3 regions of the Chryseobacterium sp. WX genome follow, and region 2 is predicted to be linked to each of the others. Evidence: riboswitches for the same ligand, from Rfam matches in the RefSeq annotation. Region 2 holds a riboswitch; each other region holds the start of a gene.
What was found. Region 2 has a riboswitch for S-adenosylmethionine ahead of PZ898_RS13870 (TonB-dependent receptor). Riboswitches for the same ligand answer to the same signal wherever they lie in the genome.
Positions count from the first base shown of each region.

Region 1: it holds a riboswitch for S-adenosylmethionine, as region 2 does, so the genes downstream of both, PZ898_RS17750 (alpha/beta fold hydrolase) here and PZ898_RS13870 (TonB-dependent receptor) in region 2, are expected to answer to the same signal.
Region 3: it holds a riboswitch for S-adenosylmethionine, as region 2 does, so the genes downstream of both, PZ898_RS16965 (TonB-dependent receptor) here and PZ898_RS13870 (TonB-dependent receptor) in region 2, are expected to answer to the same signal.

Region 1 covers NZ_CP120710.1:3,920,277-3,926,528, reverse strand. The annotation lists gene PZ898_RS17755 (ACT domain-containing protein) at 1-683, opposite strand, end outside; gene PZ898_RS17750 (alpha/beta fold hydrolase) at 689-1,627, opposite strand; SAM riboswitch class I at 1,688-1,794, opposite strand; gene PZ898_RS17745 (glucosidase) at 1,983-4,598, shown strand; gene PZ898_RS17740 (OsmC family protein) at 4,675-5,094, opposite strand; gene PZ898_RS17735 (proline dehydrogenase family protein) at 5,170-6,108, opposite strand; gene PZ898_RS17730 (DUF58 domain-containing protein) at 6,138-6,252, opposite strand, start outside.
Region 2 covers NZ_CP120710.1:3,086,604-3,092,855, forward strand. The annotation lists gene PZ898_RS13870 (TonB-dependent receptor) at 1-1,558, opposite strand, end outside; SAM riboswitch class I at 1,652-1,757, opposite strand; gene PZ898_RS13875 (alpha-amylase family glycosyl hydrolase) at 1,847-4,684, opposite strand; gene PZ898_RS13880 (T9SS type A sorting domain-containing protein) at 4,878-6,252, opposite strand, start outside.
Region 3 covers NZ_CP120710.1:3,761,086-3,767,337, reverse strand. The annotation lists gene PZ898_RS16965 (TonB-dependent receptor) at 1-2,874, opposite strand, end outside; SAM riboswitch class I at 2,958-3,056, opposite strand; gene PZ898_RS16960 (type II 3-dehydroquinate dehydratase) at 3,300-3,707, shown strand; gene PZ898_RS16955 (hypothetical protein) at 3,782-4,222, shown strand; gene pckA (phosphoenolpyruvate carboxykinase (ATP)) at 4,273-5,889, opposite strand; gene PZ898_RS16945 (GYDIA family GHMP kinase) at 6,017-6,252, opposite strand, start outside.

The DNA.
Region 1 (6,252 bases), 830 kb from region 2:
AGTTCTTCCACGTTTGACGGATGCTCTGCTGTTAAAACCTCATCATTCCAATGGGCATCAAATCCTTTTTTGTTGAAGGCAATTTTCTTTGAATTGGCTACCGCAACGACTTTAAGGTCTATTTTTTTACGTTTTTTAATCTCTTCTGCAGATTCAAGTACTTGTTCTATCAAGGTTTTCCCTACGTTTCCATGGCCAATAATGGCCAGATGAACGGTTTTCGGTTTTTTGAAAATTTCAGATTCTATGATGTTTCTTGTTTTTTCATCCTGCGAAGAGGTCACTACGATATTGACTCTGTTTTCTCCTGCCACCTGATTTAAAAGTAACGGGAAAACATTATTTCTTGCCAGCTCAGCAAAAACTTTATTGAAATCTTCTGCAACAAAACCAATCACAGAAACATTATTGATACTATATATTTGGGAAACTTTTCCTGACTTTCTTTCTGCTTCGAATTCATCAATAAGACAAGCCACTGCTTTCTCTGCATCATTTTCATGCACCAGAATAGAAATTCCGTTCTCTACAGCCTGCTGAGAGATTACGCCTACACTGATACGCGCTAAAGTAAGCGCTTTAAAAATTCGTCCGTCAATCCCGATTTCTCCCAGGAAATCTTCTCCTTCAAATTTGACGATTGATCTGTTCTTCAAAAATTTTATTTCGTTAGCATTTTTCATTACTTCTATAAAATGTTTTTAATGATATTATTTAATTGTTGATATTCCATTAGGAAGGCATCATGGCCGTGTATAGATTGGATCTCGTGATAAGACACATCCTTATTTTTCTCTTTTAAGTTTTCAAAGCACATTCGGATTTCAGAAGCCGGGAAGAATAAGTCTGTATCTACGGAGATCATGTGCATTCGTGCCTGTATGTTCTCCAGTGCTGCATCAGCAGCATTTATATTCATCAAGAGATGATTCATCAGTTTGTAACTCTTTAAACTAAATCTTTCGTTTAGTGCGTTACCATGATAAACCAGCCAGTCTTCTGATTCCAGGCGTTGTTTGGCCTGGTTATATTGGTTTTGAAATCTGTCATTGAGCGACTGTGGAGTTCTATAACACAACATGGCATGAATTCTCGCTTTCTGTAATGGTTCTTCTTTATCATTCAATAAAAATTTCTGAACCAGACACTGTGCATGAAGCCAGTCGTGTGTTCTGTAATCGCAGGCAATAGGAATAAATATTTCTGCAAGATCCGGCTGCTTAGAAAGCATTTCCCACGCAATCCCTCCTCCCAGAGAGCCTCCGATAATGGCATATAAATTTTTGATATGTAGCGCTTCAAGTCCTTTCAAAAATATCGCTGCGATATCTGAAGGAGTAAAGTCTTCATAATCTTCAATTAAAAAATCGTCATATCCGTTTCCTGGTATGTTGAAGCACAGAACGGTATATTGATCAGTATCAACAATCTGATTTTTTCCCACCAGCTGTTTCCACCAGCCTTTTTCTCCGGATACGTTTGAATTTCCGGTAAGAGCATGGTTGATTAAGATAACTGGGGCTGTAAACAGATCTTTCCCAAAGAGCTGATAGCTCAACGGGATATGGTATTCCTTTTGGGAATAAGTTTGATACGTAAGATTAATATAGTTTAGTTCTGTTTTCAATTCTATTAAATTTTAATACAATTGAAAATGCCACAGGAAATGGCTGAAAAGAACTTCAGTGAGTTATCTGTCCAAAATACTTTGGTAGAACGTAGCACCTTCTTTGCTTGCGCAAAGGGTTGCTAAGGTTTCATAGGGTCTAATCCCTCAACCTTTCTTGATAACATTTTCAATATTTGAATGAACGAATGGTGCAAAGGTAGTTCTTTTCTTTTAATTTCAAAAAAAAATTATTTTAATATTTAAAAAAGCCCTTAAATACAAGTATTCCAAGAGTATATTAATAATTATTCAGATGAAAAAAATTGGAATTACTTCTCAAAAAAACTAACTTCGTATGGAAAAGTGATGAGATATGACCGCCGAAAAAGATAGATTACAAGATACCAAATGGAAAAACTGGGGACCTTATGTAAGCAACCGGCAGTGGGGAAATGTACGCGAAGATTATAGCCCGAACGGGAATGCCTGGAATTTTACCAACCATAATAATGCAGAAAGCTATGCCTACCGTTGGGGTGAAGAAGGTATTGCCGGAATTTCTGATGTAAAGCAGCTTTTATGCTTTGCTTTTTCGTTCTGGAACAAGAAAGACAAAATGGTAAAGGAACGATTCTTTGGGTTGAGCAATCCTCAGGGAAATCATGGGGAAGACATCAAAGAAATCTTTTATTATCTGGATAATACACCTACTCATAGTTATATGAAAATGGTTTATAAATATCCCATCAATGAATTTCCTTACGATGAGCTTGTTGCAGAAAACGGAAGACGCAGTAAAAAGGAACCGGAATATGAAATTTTCGATACCGGAATTTTCGATAATGATGAATATTTTGATATTTTCATTGAATATTGCAAGGCCGATCACAATGATATTCTTGCCAGAGTAACGGTCTGTAACCGAAGTCAGCATGAAGCACCTATTGTGGTAGCACCTACTGTATGGTTCAGAAACAACTGGAAATGGGGATACAACACCTATAAGGCACAGCTTAATGCTTCTCACGACGGAAGTATCGATATTGCCCACGACAGTATTTCGATCAGGAAGCTGTATTCAAGAAATACCAATGCACAAAGCGTATTTTGTGATAATGAAACCAATAATTCTAAGCTTTATGGAGCTCCTGCAGGTGAAAACACTTATTTCAAAGACGGAATCAATAATTATATTATCCATCAAACGAATACGATAAATCCCGCAAAGAAAGGGACAAAAGCTTCTTTTCTGATTGATGAGCTTATTGGTGCCGGAGAATCCAAAGTTTTTGAATTCAGATTATGCCCGGCTGAAGCTGATGAGCCTTTTGAAAAGTTTGATGAAATATTCAATACGCGACAGGCTGAAGCTGAAGAATTTTATAAAGAAATTCAAAATGATACCGTTAACGAAGATGAAAGAAATGTTCAGAGACAGGCTTTTGCAGGACTTCTCTGGAATAAGCAGTTCTATCATTACAATATTGGAAAATGGCTGAAAGGTGATCCCAACTTTGAAGCCCCAAGAAATTTCAACGAATATGTAAGAAATACGGAATGGAATCATCTCCATAATAAGGATATTATTTCTATGCCCGATAAATGGGAGTATCCATGGTATGCCACATGGGATCTGGCATTTCACTGTGTTCCGTTTTCCATCATTGATGCGGAATTTGCCAAGGGACAACTTTTGCTCCTTACTAAGGAATGGTACATGCATCCTAATGGACAGCTTCCAGCCTATGAATGGAATATGAGTGACGTGAACCCGCCGGTACACGCCTGGTCATGCTTCCGTGTTTTCAAAATTGATGAAAAAGCTAACGGAAAACCGGATTTATTATTTTTAGAGAAAGTTTTCCAGAAACTGCTTCTTAATTTCACCTGGTGGGTGAACCGAAAGGATAAAAACGGAAAAAATATCTTTGGTGGAGGGTTTCTTGGTCTCGATAATATCGGAGCTTTTGACCGGAATATGGAACTAAAGGACGGACAGCATCTTGAACAGGCAGACGGAACAAGCTGGATGGCCATGTATGCATTGAATATGATGCGTATTGCAATGGAGCTTGCCCAATATTATCAGGTATATGAAGATATGGCCATCAAGTTTTTTGAGCATTATCTTTATATCGCTGAAGCTATGGAAAACCTGGGCGAAGGAACGAAAGGACTTTGGAACGAAGAAGACGGATTCTTCTATGATGTCCTACAGCTAGGAAATGGAGACAGTGTTTCTTTAAAATTACGAAGTATTGTGGGTTTGATTCCTATGTTTGCTGTTGAGATTGTTGACCACCGCTTACTGGAAAAGATGCCGAATTTCAGAACCCGAATGGAATGGATCTTAAAGAACAAGCCGGAGTTGACCAAACTGGTTTCTCACTGGGATGAGGAAGGACAAGGCCGAAAACACCTTATGAGTATCCTCCGCAAAAACAGACTGACAAAGGTTCTGACCAGAATGCTTGATGAAAATGAATTCCTGAGTTCTTACGGAATCCGCGCCATGTCTAAGGTGTATGAGGAAAATCCTTTTGTCTTCTCTGTACATGGGTCTGAAAATATAGTCTACTATACACCTGCAGAAAGTGACAGCCGTATGTTTGGCGGAAACAGCAACTGGCGTGGGCCTATCTGGTTTCCGATCAATTTTCTGATTGTTGAAAGTCTGCAGCGCTTCCATTATTATTATGGAAATAGTCTGAAAGTAGAACTTCCCACAGGAAGTGGTGATAAAAGAAATCTTGATGAAGTGGCTCAAAATATAAGTAAAAGGCTTTGCTCTCTATTTTTAAAGGATGAACATGGACAAAGAGCTTTCAACGGAGGTAATCCAAAGTTCAATTATGATGAACACTTCAGAGATTATATTACATTTTTTGAATATTTTCATGGAGATAATGGCCGTGGTGTGGGTGCTTCCCACCAAACAGGATGGACAGCTACAGTGGCAAAACTGATAAAACCAAGACTCACCTTTTAATAAGCAATGAGGAATTGGTAATGAGTAATATAAAAGCCGGATAAAACATCCGGCTTTTGCTATTTTATGTAAGAGATTAAATTTTTTCTCCGTTCACATACACTTCGTATCCGATTTCTACATTCGGTTCTAACGTTTTTGATACAGAGCAGTATTTTTCAAAAGAAAGTTCTGCAGCCTTTAATGCTTTTTTAGGATCAATTTCTCCTTCCAAAAGGAACTTAACGTTAATCGATTTAAAAGGTTTTGCATCTTCTACCTGCACTCTTTCGCCTTCTACTTCTGCCTGAAAGCTTTTAATTTCCTGACGTTGCTTCTTCAGAATAGACACCACATCAATTCCGCTGCAGCCTGCTACAGCCATCAGTACACTTTCCATTGGGGAAACTCCTTTGGCTCCCGGCTGGGAAGTATTATCTAAAAGGATAGAATTTCCTTGTGAGTTTGTACATTCAAATAAAAAATCGTCGTTTATTCTGTTGAGTGTAATTTTCATTGTACGGGTTTATATTTCAGATTTCTTTTTATATTCTTATTCAAATATAAAAAACTTTATGCAGTAAACCTCAGGCTAAGACATGATATCAACCATAGCCTGAAAAAGATTATCCGGATTTTCTGCAATGCGGTTACACATGTACAGATACCATTCATCACCATACACAATATACTGCCTGCACGGGTAACCTTCTTTATAGATTTCATTCAACAGATCTTCCTGTATTCCCAGTAACATTTCAAATTCATATTTAGATTTTGGAATATCATATTGTTCAATGAGCTCTTTAACTCTATTCTGAACGATATTATGATGGGTAGCAACAGAACATTTCCTGTTTTTAAGGAAAAGAGTTTCAATATATTTAATATATAAATCATCTAAATGTTTTCCTCTCTCTACAGCATGTCCCGGAGGAACAGCAAAAGCACCTTTTACAATTCTTATTTTCCCTTGTGTTTCATTCAATATCCGTTCAAGGTCTTTTGGAGTACGGTTTAAATATGCCTGCAGGGTAATTCCAACATTTGGAAAATCAGGCGATATTTTACAAAAGGTATTAATAATATCATCAGTTCTATCAATACCCTCTGCACTAATCACTATTTCAATATCTTTTTTGTAAGCTGATTCTGCTAATGACATTAAATTATTATAAGCAAGATCCTTATCAATTGCAAGACCAATATGTGATAAATCCAAAGAAATGATAGAATTGATATTCTCTTCTTTCACTTTATTAATCAAATCAAAAAAATGTTGAGTTACTGATTCTGATTCTTCCACGGAACGGGTACTCTCTCCCATAAACTCTAGTGAAGTTGGAAGTCCTTTATCATTAATTCTTTTAGCAGTGGCAATCGCTTCTTCCATTTTTTCGCCTCCTATATATCTTTTAGCTGCTTTCAGTAAGAGTTTAAAGAGCTCAGGATTGTTAAGAATATATTCTTTTGCACCTTCATTTAAGGCAGCTATTTTCAACAGCGCACCTGCCTTTTCTTTTAGTTCCATTTTATTTTTTGATTTGTATTTAAAATATTTTATAAAATTCCTCTCGCTTTTATCTCCAGATATTTATTGATAACATCGATATTCAAATTTTCAGGAAGGGTATATACGGTATAAATTCCGTATTTACGAAGTTCCTGGATGATC
Region 2 (6,252 bases):
TTACAAACTCATATCGTACAGCGAGTTTTCCATTCAAGGTATTTCCGAAATCTGAATAATTTTCAAATCTGGCAGCAGCGTCAATGTTGAGTTTTTTATCCAAATCATAGGAAACATCTGCATATACTGCCGTGGAATGTCTGTCTTTCTTCAAGGCATTGTTGGGAGAGAATCCGATGAAGGATTGAGATCCGCCTGCACCAAGCACTGTTGATCCTTCAGTGGCTACATTTCCATTGATGTCATATTGGGTATAGGATGCTTCGTCACCCGCTTTAATCTGGTATTGTTCAAATCTGAATTCTCCCCCAAATGCGATATTGAAACGGTTTATATTTTTAGAAACATCAAGATTAATGGTATTCTGCAGAAAACTATGGGCGCCTGCATAAAAACTTGTGGGTGATTTTGCACCCAGAGAAGCATTATTCGTATTGTTTACAGTATAATTGAAAGTATTGCTTCCAAAGGTGTTACTAAGGTCAAATAGCCAGTCGTTAACATTATATTTCGCACCTACAGCATAAGAAACGTCATATACCTGAGAGGCCAGAGTAGCCTGAAATCCGTTCGGATAAATGGATGAAACTACATTAGACTTTTCGCTCGGCAGTCTTCTGAAACCAAACCCTTCTCCTTCTTTAATACTGAAACCTCCGAAAGAATAGAGTTTAAAATGATCATTAAAAGGATATTCTGAGTTGAAAAACAGCTGTCCCTGTCTGATCTGGGCATCTCCGATCTGAAAATTAAAATCATCACGTGTTAATCCTCTTTTTGCAATTTCTGCATCATCTGCAGCTCTGGCAGCTTTTACGGCTTCAGCATCACCAGCAAATTCATAGGCAAAATTATCCCCGAAAATATCCAGGTCGTGATTTTGCGTTCTAGTGGTTTTTCCTCTGTGACTTAGCTGTAATGAAAGATTAATATAACCTTCTTTCTTTCCTAATGAGGTTCCATAGTTAACTCCTGCCTGGTAAGTATCACCATCATTTCTTCCGCTTAATCCGTAAGTAAGGCTTGCTGAAGCTCCTGTATTTTTCTTAAGAATTATGTTGATCACTCCTGCAATGGCATCAGAACCATATTGCGCAGCTGCTCCGTCTCTTAACACTTCTATTCTATCAATTGCAATTACGGGAATGGTACTCAAATCTGTTCCTACAGAACCATTTCCCACGGTATTCTGATAATTTACCAAAGAAGTAGAATGTCTTCTCTTTCCGTTAAGCAACACCAAAACCTGATCGGGTCCCATACCTCTTAAAGTAACAGGGTCAATATGTTCGGTACCATCAGAAGCAGACTGTCTCACTGCATTAAACGATGGAATCACATAATTCAGGAGATCCTGAGCAGTCATTTGGGGAGAACTTCTCTGGATTTTGTCGATATTAATTACATCTACAGGAACCGGTGTCTCCAGCTTTGTTCTTTTGACATTACGGTTTCCGACGATGATGATATCTTCGATCTGATTTCCTTTTTCCTCACTTTCCTGAGCCGCGACCAGAATTGCTCCAAGCAATAATACAGCTGTGCTTAATTTTTTCATTTTTATTCTTGCCAATTAATACTACGAATCTGACGGATCTTTCCGCAGATACACAAGACTTCAAGAAATGGAATTTATATAGAATATTGACTTCACTTATCTCCCCCAAAGGGTTGGAATTAGCACCTTTACACTTCTGGAACCGTGTAGGTTGCTAAGGTTTCACCGGGCCAAATCCCTCCACCTTTCTTGATAAATCTACTGCAAAAGTAGACTATTTTTTTGAACTTACAAAAAAAAGCAAATCTGCTGATCCGCAAATTTGCCTTTATTATTTTATAATTTATTTTATTCAATAATCATCTTTTGAATGGCTATTCCTGTATCTGATTTCAACTGCACAAGATACGTGCCTGCTGGATAATCAACCTTCGCATCGTAAGTTCCGCTCTCTTTATCCAGTTTGAAAGTATCCAGTTTTTTACCGGTCATATCAAAAATTGAAATTTCACCTTTTTTTGCTTTATTGAAAACGAGGTGAGCGATTCCGTTGCGAACCGGATTATCCGCAATCTGAAGAGATAATTTGTTGACCGCATTGGCATCTACAGTAGACAACGCACCTGCATAATTTCCAAAGATTCTGAATTCTCCGGGCTGTAAAGTGATCGGAGCCGTTGTGGAAACTATATTTGAAATACTGTTATCCATTAAATTCTGCCATTGACCAGTGTAAGGGAAATAAGGCACTACATTCTGTGCGGAAGTCGTGTAATTGGCCAATACGACAACATTCTTTATTCCTGTTGTAATAGCTGCATCATACACATAAATTCTTGTGATAAGACCAGTAGGATCATTCGTAAGGTTATTGGATTCTATACTGTAAGTTTTAGATTTAAAAACCTGATGACTGTTTCTGATGTTGATGATTTTAGCCCATGTATCATAGACTGCTTTTCGGTTCGCATTGGTATCATATCCTAAAGTGAATGCTACAGGTTTTTCATCGGTTCTACATCCGCTGTCGATGGTACCATTCGCACATCTGTTGATGCTGAATTCATAACCTAATTCTCCAAACTGCCAGATCATTTTCGGACCAGGGATAGTAAAGAACGTGGCCCCGAAAGTTTTCATTCTTTCAAGAGCGGTATTCAGGTCTTTCACATTGTAACCTCCGTTTATAGCACCATAGGCAAGGTTTTTAAACATCAGCCTCTCTTCATCATGGCTTTCTCCATAACCTACGGCACTCATATTGGTGAAGCCGTGAAGACTGTGATTCATACGGTCGTAGTTGCTGTTTTCCTGATAGCCCATCGTATTCTGATTGTAAGGATCGGTCTGTTTATTCCAAAGCATAACGCCTTTTCCTTCTGCTATTCTGTAATTCGCCCATTGCTGTTCTTCTGCATCAGTTCCAAGGTGTTCGAAGATCATATAAGAATTGGGATCAATGGCCCATTGTTTATCAGCATAATTTTTCATGATATCCACTCTGTCCTGCTGGTAGGCATTGGTACAGGCTTCATCATTTTCAGAACAGCTTTGCGTAAATCCTTTGGTTAAATCCCAACGGAATCCGTCTATGTGATATTCAGTCAGCCATTGCTGAAGACATCTTTCAACATAATATTGCGTTGAAAGACTTGTATGGTTAAAATCATTGAAGACATTGTATGAATGTTTCGGTACCTGGTTAAAGTAAGGATTGTTCGGTGCAACATCACCATAGCCGTCACCATCAGGATCAATATTCCAAAGTCTAACTAAAGGAGAGCGTCCTGTAGCATGATTAAACGCTACATCCAGAATGACTGCAATTCCGTTCTGATGACATAAATCTACAAATTCTTTGAATTTTTCCGGAGTTCCATAGGCTTTGTCTAATGCATAATGGAAAGAAGTATTGTATCCCCAGGAAAGATTTCCGTCAAATTCCATGATGGGAAGCAGTTCTATAGCATTGATCTTTAAATTCTTTAAATACGAGATTTTATCAATCAATGACTGCCAGTTTTTTTCTTGAGTAAAGTCTCTCAGTAATAATTCATAGACTATAAGATCCTGTTTCGCAGGTCTTTGAAAATTGGAAACCTGCCAATTATAAGCGGTCTGGCCTGTTTTAAATGTTGACACTTCAAAACCCTGCCCGGCAGGAAATGCTGGTAAGTTCGGGTAGGTAGAAGCCGAAATCCACGGGTCATCGTAAGAAGATAAAATTTGTGGGGAATAAGGATCTGCTACTTTTCTCAAATCGTTTGTTCTGTATTGGAAGGTATAAAGTTGCTGAGGAGTGATTCCATTGAGTTCAATCCAGTACAGATCAGGATTTGTAGTATCTTTTTTCATTAAATAGGTATCATTCACCGCCCAGTTATTGAAACTTCCTATGACGTGTACAAAATTTTTTCCCGGAGCATATAAAGCCAATCCCACCTTGGTTGGATCTGTCGGATGATAATTGATTCCCTGTCTGATCCAGTTGGGTATTGCCTGGGAAACAACATTTCTCGGAACCTGTACAATGAATGCTGCCGTTTTGGAATTGGTTCCCTGTGTCGCCACAAGTTCCATATTTGCATCCTGAGTAACCGTATAACTGTAAGAATAAGATTGTGAAGGCGTTGTTGCTGAATTGACAACAGTTCCGTTGGCTTTTAGCTGAAATGTAGCATTGGTACTTGCCGTCGCCGTAATAGTAATGGAATTTCCCGTAGGAACTGAAGTGAGGCTGTTCGCCAATGGATTTGTAAGCGTTAAGTTTAAAGTCCCTACGTTTACAAAAATATCGGGTGAAGTCTGATGCGATCCCGTCTTATCCTTTAATAAAAACCCAAACCTTCCGATTCCTGTTCTTCCATAAAAAGAAGTTGGTGTAAAAGTGAGTGAATAACTATCTGTAGCAGCATTATAATTCAGCTTATTCAGATCATTGGAATTGTTCCAGCTGCCATTGGTAGGGCAATCCTGACTATTCTGATAATTGGTATCAAACGACCAGGTCCACATATAAATGGCATTATTGGAAACTCCCCAGGCAGACTCGTCAATCTGATCACCTGGAACTGTAAGCGTAATGGCATCTGTTTCATTGAATGGATTGGGAGAAATTGTATAATTGATCTGACCAAAAACACCTATTGTAATCAGCAGAAAAACAACGGAATAAAATTTTCTCATATCTTATTTTTTATCGAATATAGTGTTATTTTTTATTCATAACCATCATTTTGAATCAGTTTTCGGGAAATATTTTATTTTTTTCGGAAAAAATCAAATAAAAAAAGACTCATGAAAATTTCATGAGCCTTCCAATAAAAGTAATTGTAATAAACTAATTTCTTTTGGCGAAATCTTTGGTATTGAGATCCGCTTACTCCTTTATAATTTTTTTAGAAACAGATTGTCCGTTCTTTAACTTTGACTCTACGATGTATAATCCTGAAGGAAGTTCAGTCATGTTGATCTGATGATCCGAGAACTGTACATTCATTCTTTGTCCTACAGCGTTCACAACGTTTACTTTTTCAATTCCTGAATCAGCTTTAACCATAAGAATTCCTTTTGTAGGGTTAGGATACACCCCAATTACAGATTGATTCAGTTTGGTTTCTGAAGTACTCAAAGAAGAGGTAGGCTTGATGCATCTTACTGATGATCCCTGTCCTCTCATAGCTCCGGCCGACGGATTGGCAATTGTCGATCCGATATACAGATATTTCGCTCCTAAACTTGATGTATCTGAACTCCAGAAATACCCTCTTTGCCCTACAAAAGTAAAGTTCCCGTCACTGGAGCTTCTGTATCCTCCTGCCGGTAATTTGAGATTGCTGCTGTAAGCTGTTGCCGGATTACCAATACTTTCTGCTCCTATTAAAGTTGTCCAGTCTGCCTGAGAAGGCATTTTCCAGTCTGGTCCTATTGCTTTACAAGGATCTATACCTACTGAAGCAGTGACATCTGCAAGTGATGCCCCATTCCATGTATCTCCACTTGCAAAATTTGCCCACCATGCCGGAGATCCTGCAACATAAGCTCCAGCTGTGGTACTTGCTCCTTCCGGAGTATTAGGAGATGGTGCTGGTACCATCTGGGAATTTCTAAGCTGGTGTCCATCATCCCATCTTCCCCATTGGAAAAGGTCTCCATAAGAATTCGCATCCGCTACTGATGTAGCCACCTGTAAGCTTCCAAGGTTCTGCTGAAGCCAGATTTTTCCGTCTGCTCCTCTTACCGTAGTATAAGCAACCTGTTGTCCGCGATACATAAAACTTACACAACCAATATCACCTACATTGGCTCCTGGATCTGTATTGCTGCATGTTTGTGGATTCAGGTTCAGAGAAATTCTTTTCACCTTTGTTGTATTGTCGGAATAAGCCAAAACAAGATAATTTTGTGCCTTATCTATTGCTAAATCATTGTATTTTGCTTCACCATCTGAAACAAAATCTCCTCCAAAAGGAACCCAGTTTTGCGAATCGTCTAATTGATAAACGGTATTTCTCAGGAAATTATCATTTTCAAAACGACTGGCTACCACATATGGCTTTCCTGAGTCTGTTACGGCTAAGGCAACATGCTGTACTCTTCCCTCTGAGAAGTTGGCATTTCCAACCTGTACCCATGAGCTTCCGTCAAACTTTCTGACATTCAACTTCCTTCCTCCTCCGGAGTTGGAAACATAAGCAATATAGATTCTGTTTGCTCCATCTAAAGCAATATCAGCATTATACTGCTCTCCTGAT
Region 3 (6,252 bases), 670 kb from region 2:
GGTTCCGTCCAAAGCCTGCTCAGGATCCATTCCTTTATGTTTATAGAAGGTCAGAAGGTTTTCTGCCTGAATATAAATTCTGAATTTTTTCAATCCTATTTTCTCAAAATAATCCTCAGGAAGTGTATATCCCAAGCTTACATTTTTAAGTCTTGCATAAGTACCTGAATACAGGAATCTTGAAGACGTTGAAGTCCAGTTATTCGTTGTTGTGCTCAATGCGGGAACATCTGTATATGGATTATCCGGTGTCCATCTGTTCAGTATTTCAGAACTCCACGCACGTCCTCCCGCACTTCCGTTATGCATGATGGAAGTATAATCTGTATCTAAAATTTTACCCCCGATTTTGAATGTCAGTAATCCTGAAAAGTCAAAATTCTTATAGGTAATGCTTGTACTGATTCCTCCTGTCAGTTTCGGCAATGCGGAACCTTGCAATAGTTTTGTTGCTTTTGAGTATTCCGAAGTAGTTCCTTCCACTGAATTTCCACTAGCATCGGTAGAAACTGTTTTCCACAATGGCTTTCCATTGCCTGGATCTACACCCACCCATTCCGGAATAAAGAAATCATATACAGAACCTCCTACCGTTAATAACTTTGTTCCCACCACAAGAGAACCTCCCGGTAATTTGGTTACTTTGTTGTTTAAAGTGCTTAGGTTAACATCAACATTCCATTGGAAATCCTCAGTTTTAACAGGGGTTGTGAATAGTGAAAATTCAAATCCTGTATTCTGAATGGTTCCGATATTGGCAGGATAATCACTGATACCCAACGATGGTGCCACCGGCATATTAAACAGAAGATCCTGGCTTTTTCTTTTGAAGTATTCGATATTCCCTTTAACTCTGTTATTCAAAATAGCAAATTCCAATCCTACGTTTAAATTAAGGTTGGTTTCCCATTTCACATTATTAGTGGAAGTCTTTTCAAGAGTTGTACCCGGTTCTCCACCAAGGCTGATAAATCTGTACAGCTCCTGATAAGCATAATAAAGCGGTTGTCCGTTAGGTCTAAGTAATTTATCATTTCCTTGTCCTCCGTAGCTGGCACGCAATGTCAATTGATTGAATACATTCAGGCTTTTAATAAATTCCTCATTGGATATTTTCCATGAACCTCCTACTGACCAGAATCTCCCCCATCTGTTATCTTTTTCAAATCTCGAAGAGCTGTCTGCTCTTCCCGATGCAGATAAAAAGTAAGTATTATTGTAGTCATACTCTACTTTTCCAAGGAAACTCAATAAGCTTAATTTATTACTGTTTCCACTGAAACTTCCCAGCAAAGAAGCAGCATCCGGCTCATAGTAATAAGGCAGTGAAAACTGACTTCTTGTTCCTGATATCGTCTGATAATCGTATTTGTAGAATTCGTGTCCTGCCAGTGCATTAACGTGATGCTTTCCAAACTTTTTATCGTACGTAAGGATATTACTGGTTGTATAAGATAGTGTTCTGGTATTGGTTTTCGTCACTGAACCTCCAATTTCCGCTCCTTGCCCAAGTAATGGATTTGAATAATAATGACCGTTATAATTCACCAAATCAACTGAGAAGCTTGTTTTGAATTTCAGTTCCGGCAGGAAAGTGAATTCCATGAATCCTTTTCCTGAAAAGTTATCTTCTTTATTTTCGTTTTTGTCTAATGGTAAAGTTGCAGCCGCATTCTGATTTTGAAGTGCATTTGTGGGCCTGTACTTTCCAAAATCATAAATCGGATTTCCGTCAGCATCTAAAACGTAAGTTCCGTCAGCATTTCTTTCATAATAAGGATAGAAAGAAGGAATAAACCTTGCGGCATTGATGATATTGCTCGCCTTGGAATCTGAAGAAGTTGGTGCCTGCTGAATACTGTTGGTATAGCTTAAGTTTGCTCCAACATTTAACCATTTCTTCACTTCCGAATTGATTTTTAATCTGGTATTATATCTTTTAAAACCGGATTCAATCGCCATCCCATTATCATCCAGATACCCTAGTGAAAAGAAGTAATTACTTTTATCACTACCTCCGCTGATATCAAGATCCACCTGGTTTCTTGATGCCACTCTCTGTAAAATATCTCTCCAGTCGTCATTCCAGAGTGGTGATGCACCAAGCAATAATTTTCCATCTGTTCCCACCGGTTTTGGATAAGCAGTTCCATATGGATTAATTCCAAGGGTAGAAACAAGATTATCTGTTGCCATCTGAGCAGCCTGCTGAGAAGAAACTTTACCGGACTGATATCCGTTTCTTAATGCTTCCCAATATAATTGAAAGTATTGCTCCGTGTTTACCTGTTCATAATCTTTGACAGCTCGTCCTGAGAATCCCTGACTGATATTAAAATTAACTCTGGCTTCTCCTTTTTTCCCTGATTTTGTAGTGATGATAATAATCCCGTTGGCTCCTCTTGAACCATACAAAGCACTTGCTGTAGCATCTTTTAAAACACTTATAGATTCAATATCGCTTGGGCTAATGGAGTTCAGGTTTCCATCAAAAGGAATTCCGTCCACTACATATAAAGGATCACTGGAAGCACTGATGGAACCAATACCTCTGACTCTGATGGTAGAAACCGCACCTGGCTGTCCTGATGCACTGGTGGTCTGAATCCCCGCAACCTGGCCTTCCAATGCTTTGGTGATATTGGTTACAGGTCTGTTATTAATCTTATCACTTGAAATGGTCGCTACAGAGCCGGTATAGCTGTTTCTTTTAGCTTTTCCGTAAGCCACCACTACTACTTCATCAATCTCCTTTTCATGAAGGCTATCTTTTTTCGGTCTGGAATTCTGTGCACTTACACTGGTTACTCCCAGAAAAAAAGCAGCAACCGGAGGTATCCACGCTTTAGAATTGAATAAATTTTTGCTAATCATAATCAATTTTAGTTATCATATATTAAAATTTAGCCCTTTGCAGAAAAATCAGCAAAGGGCATCGATAAATACGATAAACCAAATGCTTATTTTTCCTTAAAAGGCTGAACGTAACACCTTGCCCCACGGGTAGGTTGTCAAGACTTCACAGGGTCAGTTCCCTCCATCTTTCTTTATAAGCCGATCGAAATATGGTTGCAAAGCTAAAAACTTTTAGTCTACAAAACAAGTAGACTTATTTATTTTTCATGATAAATTTTCAAAAATTAACGTAATTTTTTAATAAAACCCATCACAATAAAGAGTTACAAGCTTTGCCACTTTCTTAAACATGACAAATATCATTATCAATAATTCAATACAACAAATTAAATCTGTCCAGAAATTTTTGATCTTTAATTGAAAAAAGTTTTTAATTTTATGGTATGAAAGTTTTGATCATCAACGGCCCTAACCTCAATCTGTTAGGCACAAGAGAACCGGAAATCTATGGAAATGTTTCTATGGAAAGCTATTTGGAAAATTTAAGATCCGAGTTCCATACCCATGAATTAAAATATTACCAGTCTAATATTGAAGGAGAACTTATCAACAGACTTCAGGAGGATGATTTTGATGCCTTAGTAATTAACCCCGGAGCTTTTACTCATTATTCTTATGCTATTGCTGATTGCTTGAAAAACATTCGCAAGCCAAAAGTAGAAGTACATATCAGTAACATTTATAAAAGAGAGGAATTCCGACAGAAATCTGTAACGGCAGCCAATACAGATGCCGTTTTATCAGGCTTTGGAATGGATGGATATAGGCTGGCTTTATTAAGCTTGAAGTAATTTTGTTACTTATCCTTTTCCCATGAATTGCACAGATTTCTACAGATAATTATGGATAAGTAACAGAGTAATTTATGAAGATAAAAGATAAGGTTTATTGCAAAGACATTGGAATATATTCCGGACAATTGACGAAAAGAAAAAACTATATCGTTGAAGAAAAAAATGCGGAAAATATAAGAATCTGGAATGACGAAGGAAGACTGAGGTGGTATTCTGATTTTTATTTTAGTTTAAACAATGAACCGGAAATAACTTCTATTCATATTGATGATGAAATTGAAAATATTGAATCTGATGCTATAGAAGTAAGTATTGAATTTTCCGACAAAACAAAATATGGGATGACCTTCACTACCCCGCAGTATTTAGATAAAATATTGGACAAAGAGTCTTACTTTTCTTCAAAACACTTTATGATTATAAAATACCTCACTGAAGAATCAATCAAATCAACCGTCCTAAAACTGGATGAACAGAACGAACTGATTGAAAACTGTAAAAAATATGAATAAAAAAAAAGCCTCATCACTGATGAGGCTTTTTGTATGTTGATTGGTAACTATTAGATAGTTTGTTCCTGCAATTGAGGTCCTGAAGCTACTAATTTTTTACCTTCTTCAGTATCACAATACTGCTCAAAGTTCTTGATATATCTTGAAGCAAGATCTTTTGCTTTTTCTTCCCATTCTGAAGCGCTCTCATAAGTATCTCTAGGATCTAGAATACCTGTAGAAACGTTTGGCAATTCAGTAGGAATTTCAAGATTCATAATTGGAACCTGAGTTTTAGGAGCATTATCAATAGAACCGTCAATGATGGCATCAATGATTGCTCTGGTATCTTTAAGAGAAATTCTCTTTCCGGTACCATTCCAACCTGTGTTTACCAAATAAGCCTTAGCTCCGTGCTCTTTCATTTTGCCGATTAATGTTTTAGAATACATTGTCGGGTGTAAGGTAAGGAATGCTTCACCAAATGCAGGTGAGAAAGATGGTTGAGGTTCTGTAATTCCTCTTTCAGTTCCTGCCAATTTTGAGGTATAACCGCAAAGGAAGTGGTACTGCGCCTGATCTTCATTCAGGATAGAAACCGGAGGAAGTACTCCGAATGCATCTGCTGAAAGATAAACGATCTTTTTCGCATGACCTGCTTTAGACGGCAATACAATTTTGTTGATATGATAGATTGGATAAGAAACTCTTGTGTTCTCAGTGATAGATCCGTCTGTATAATCTGCTACTCCATTGTTAACAACAACGTTTTCAAGAAGAGCATCTCTCTTGATGGCAGCGAAGATATCCGGTTCTTTTTCTGCAGATAAGTCGATAACTTTAGCGTAGCATCCACCTTCATAGTTGAATACTCCGTTGTTATCCCATCCGTGCTCATCGTCACCGATAAGGTATCTTTTAGGATCTGCCGATAAAGTTGTTTTACCAGTTCCTGAAAGACCAAAGAATAAAGCTACATCACCTTTTTCTCCTACGTTAGCAGAACAGTGCATAGAAGCCATACCTTTTAATGGAAGATAGTAGTTCATCATAGCAAACATCCCTTTCTTCATTTCACCTCCGTACCATGTACCTCCGATAATCTGTAGTTTTTCAGTAAGGTTGAACATAATGAAGTTTTCAGAGTTTAATCCCTGAGCTTCCCAGTTCGGGTTGGTAGTCTTTGATCCGTTGATTACTGTGAAATCCGGCTCACCGAAGTTTTCAAGTTCGTAATGAGAAGGACGAATAAACATATTAGTAACAAAATGCGCCTGCCATGCCACTTCAACGATAAATCTTACTTTAAGTCTCGTATCCGCATTCGTTCCGCAGAATGTATCTACTACATAAATCTTTTTAGATTCTGCAAGCTGGTTCAGCACTAGTTCTTTACAAGACCCGAAAATTTCTGCTGTTGTAGGTAAGTTTACTTTACCATCCCAGAAAATTGTGTCTCTTGTAACATCATCCTGAACAATATATCTGTCTTTAGGTGAACGACCTGTGAAAATTCCTGTTTTTACTGATACTGCGCCTGATTCTGTAAGCTCAGCTTTCTCAAACCCCTGATTTTCAGGAGAAACTTCAGCCTGATATAATTCTTCATAAGAAGGATTATACACTACTTCATAGTTTCCTTTAATCCCTAATTTCTCTAAATCCTGGATGATTTTAGTGTTTTTCATTTTACTTATATTTTCTATTTCTTTATTGCTTTCAACAAAAATAATATTAATTATTTGTTAAAGGTGGTTTAAATATACTGATATAAGTCAGAATGGCAAATAAAAAAACAGGATTATAACTGCTTGATTACAAATCAATTATATTTTCCCATTCAAAAATAGTTGTAAAACCTTTCTCCCAAAAATAGTTCTTATAGTCCCCAAATTTGGCACTCATTACAAAATCTCCCCCCCATGCGCCTAAACTTTTGACAAATGAAGGGCAATCTGAGAATAACCTTTCTTTAACTGTGAGAATTTCAAGAAAATCGGCAATTTTATGTTCATGAGTCATCATTAATTCGGAAAAATTTTCCAATTCAT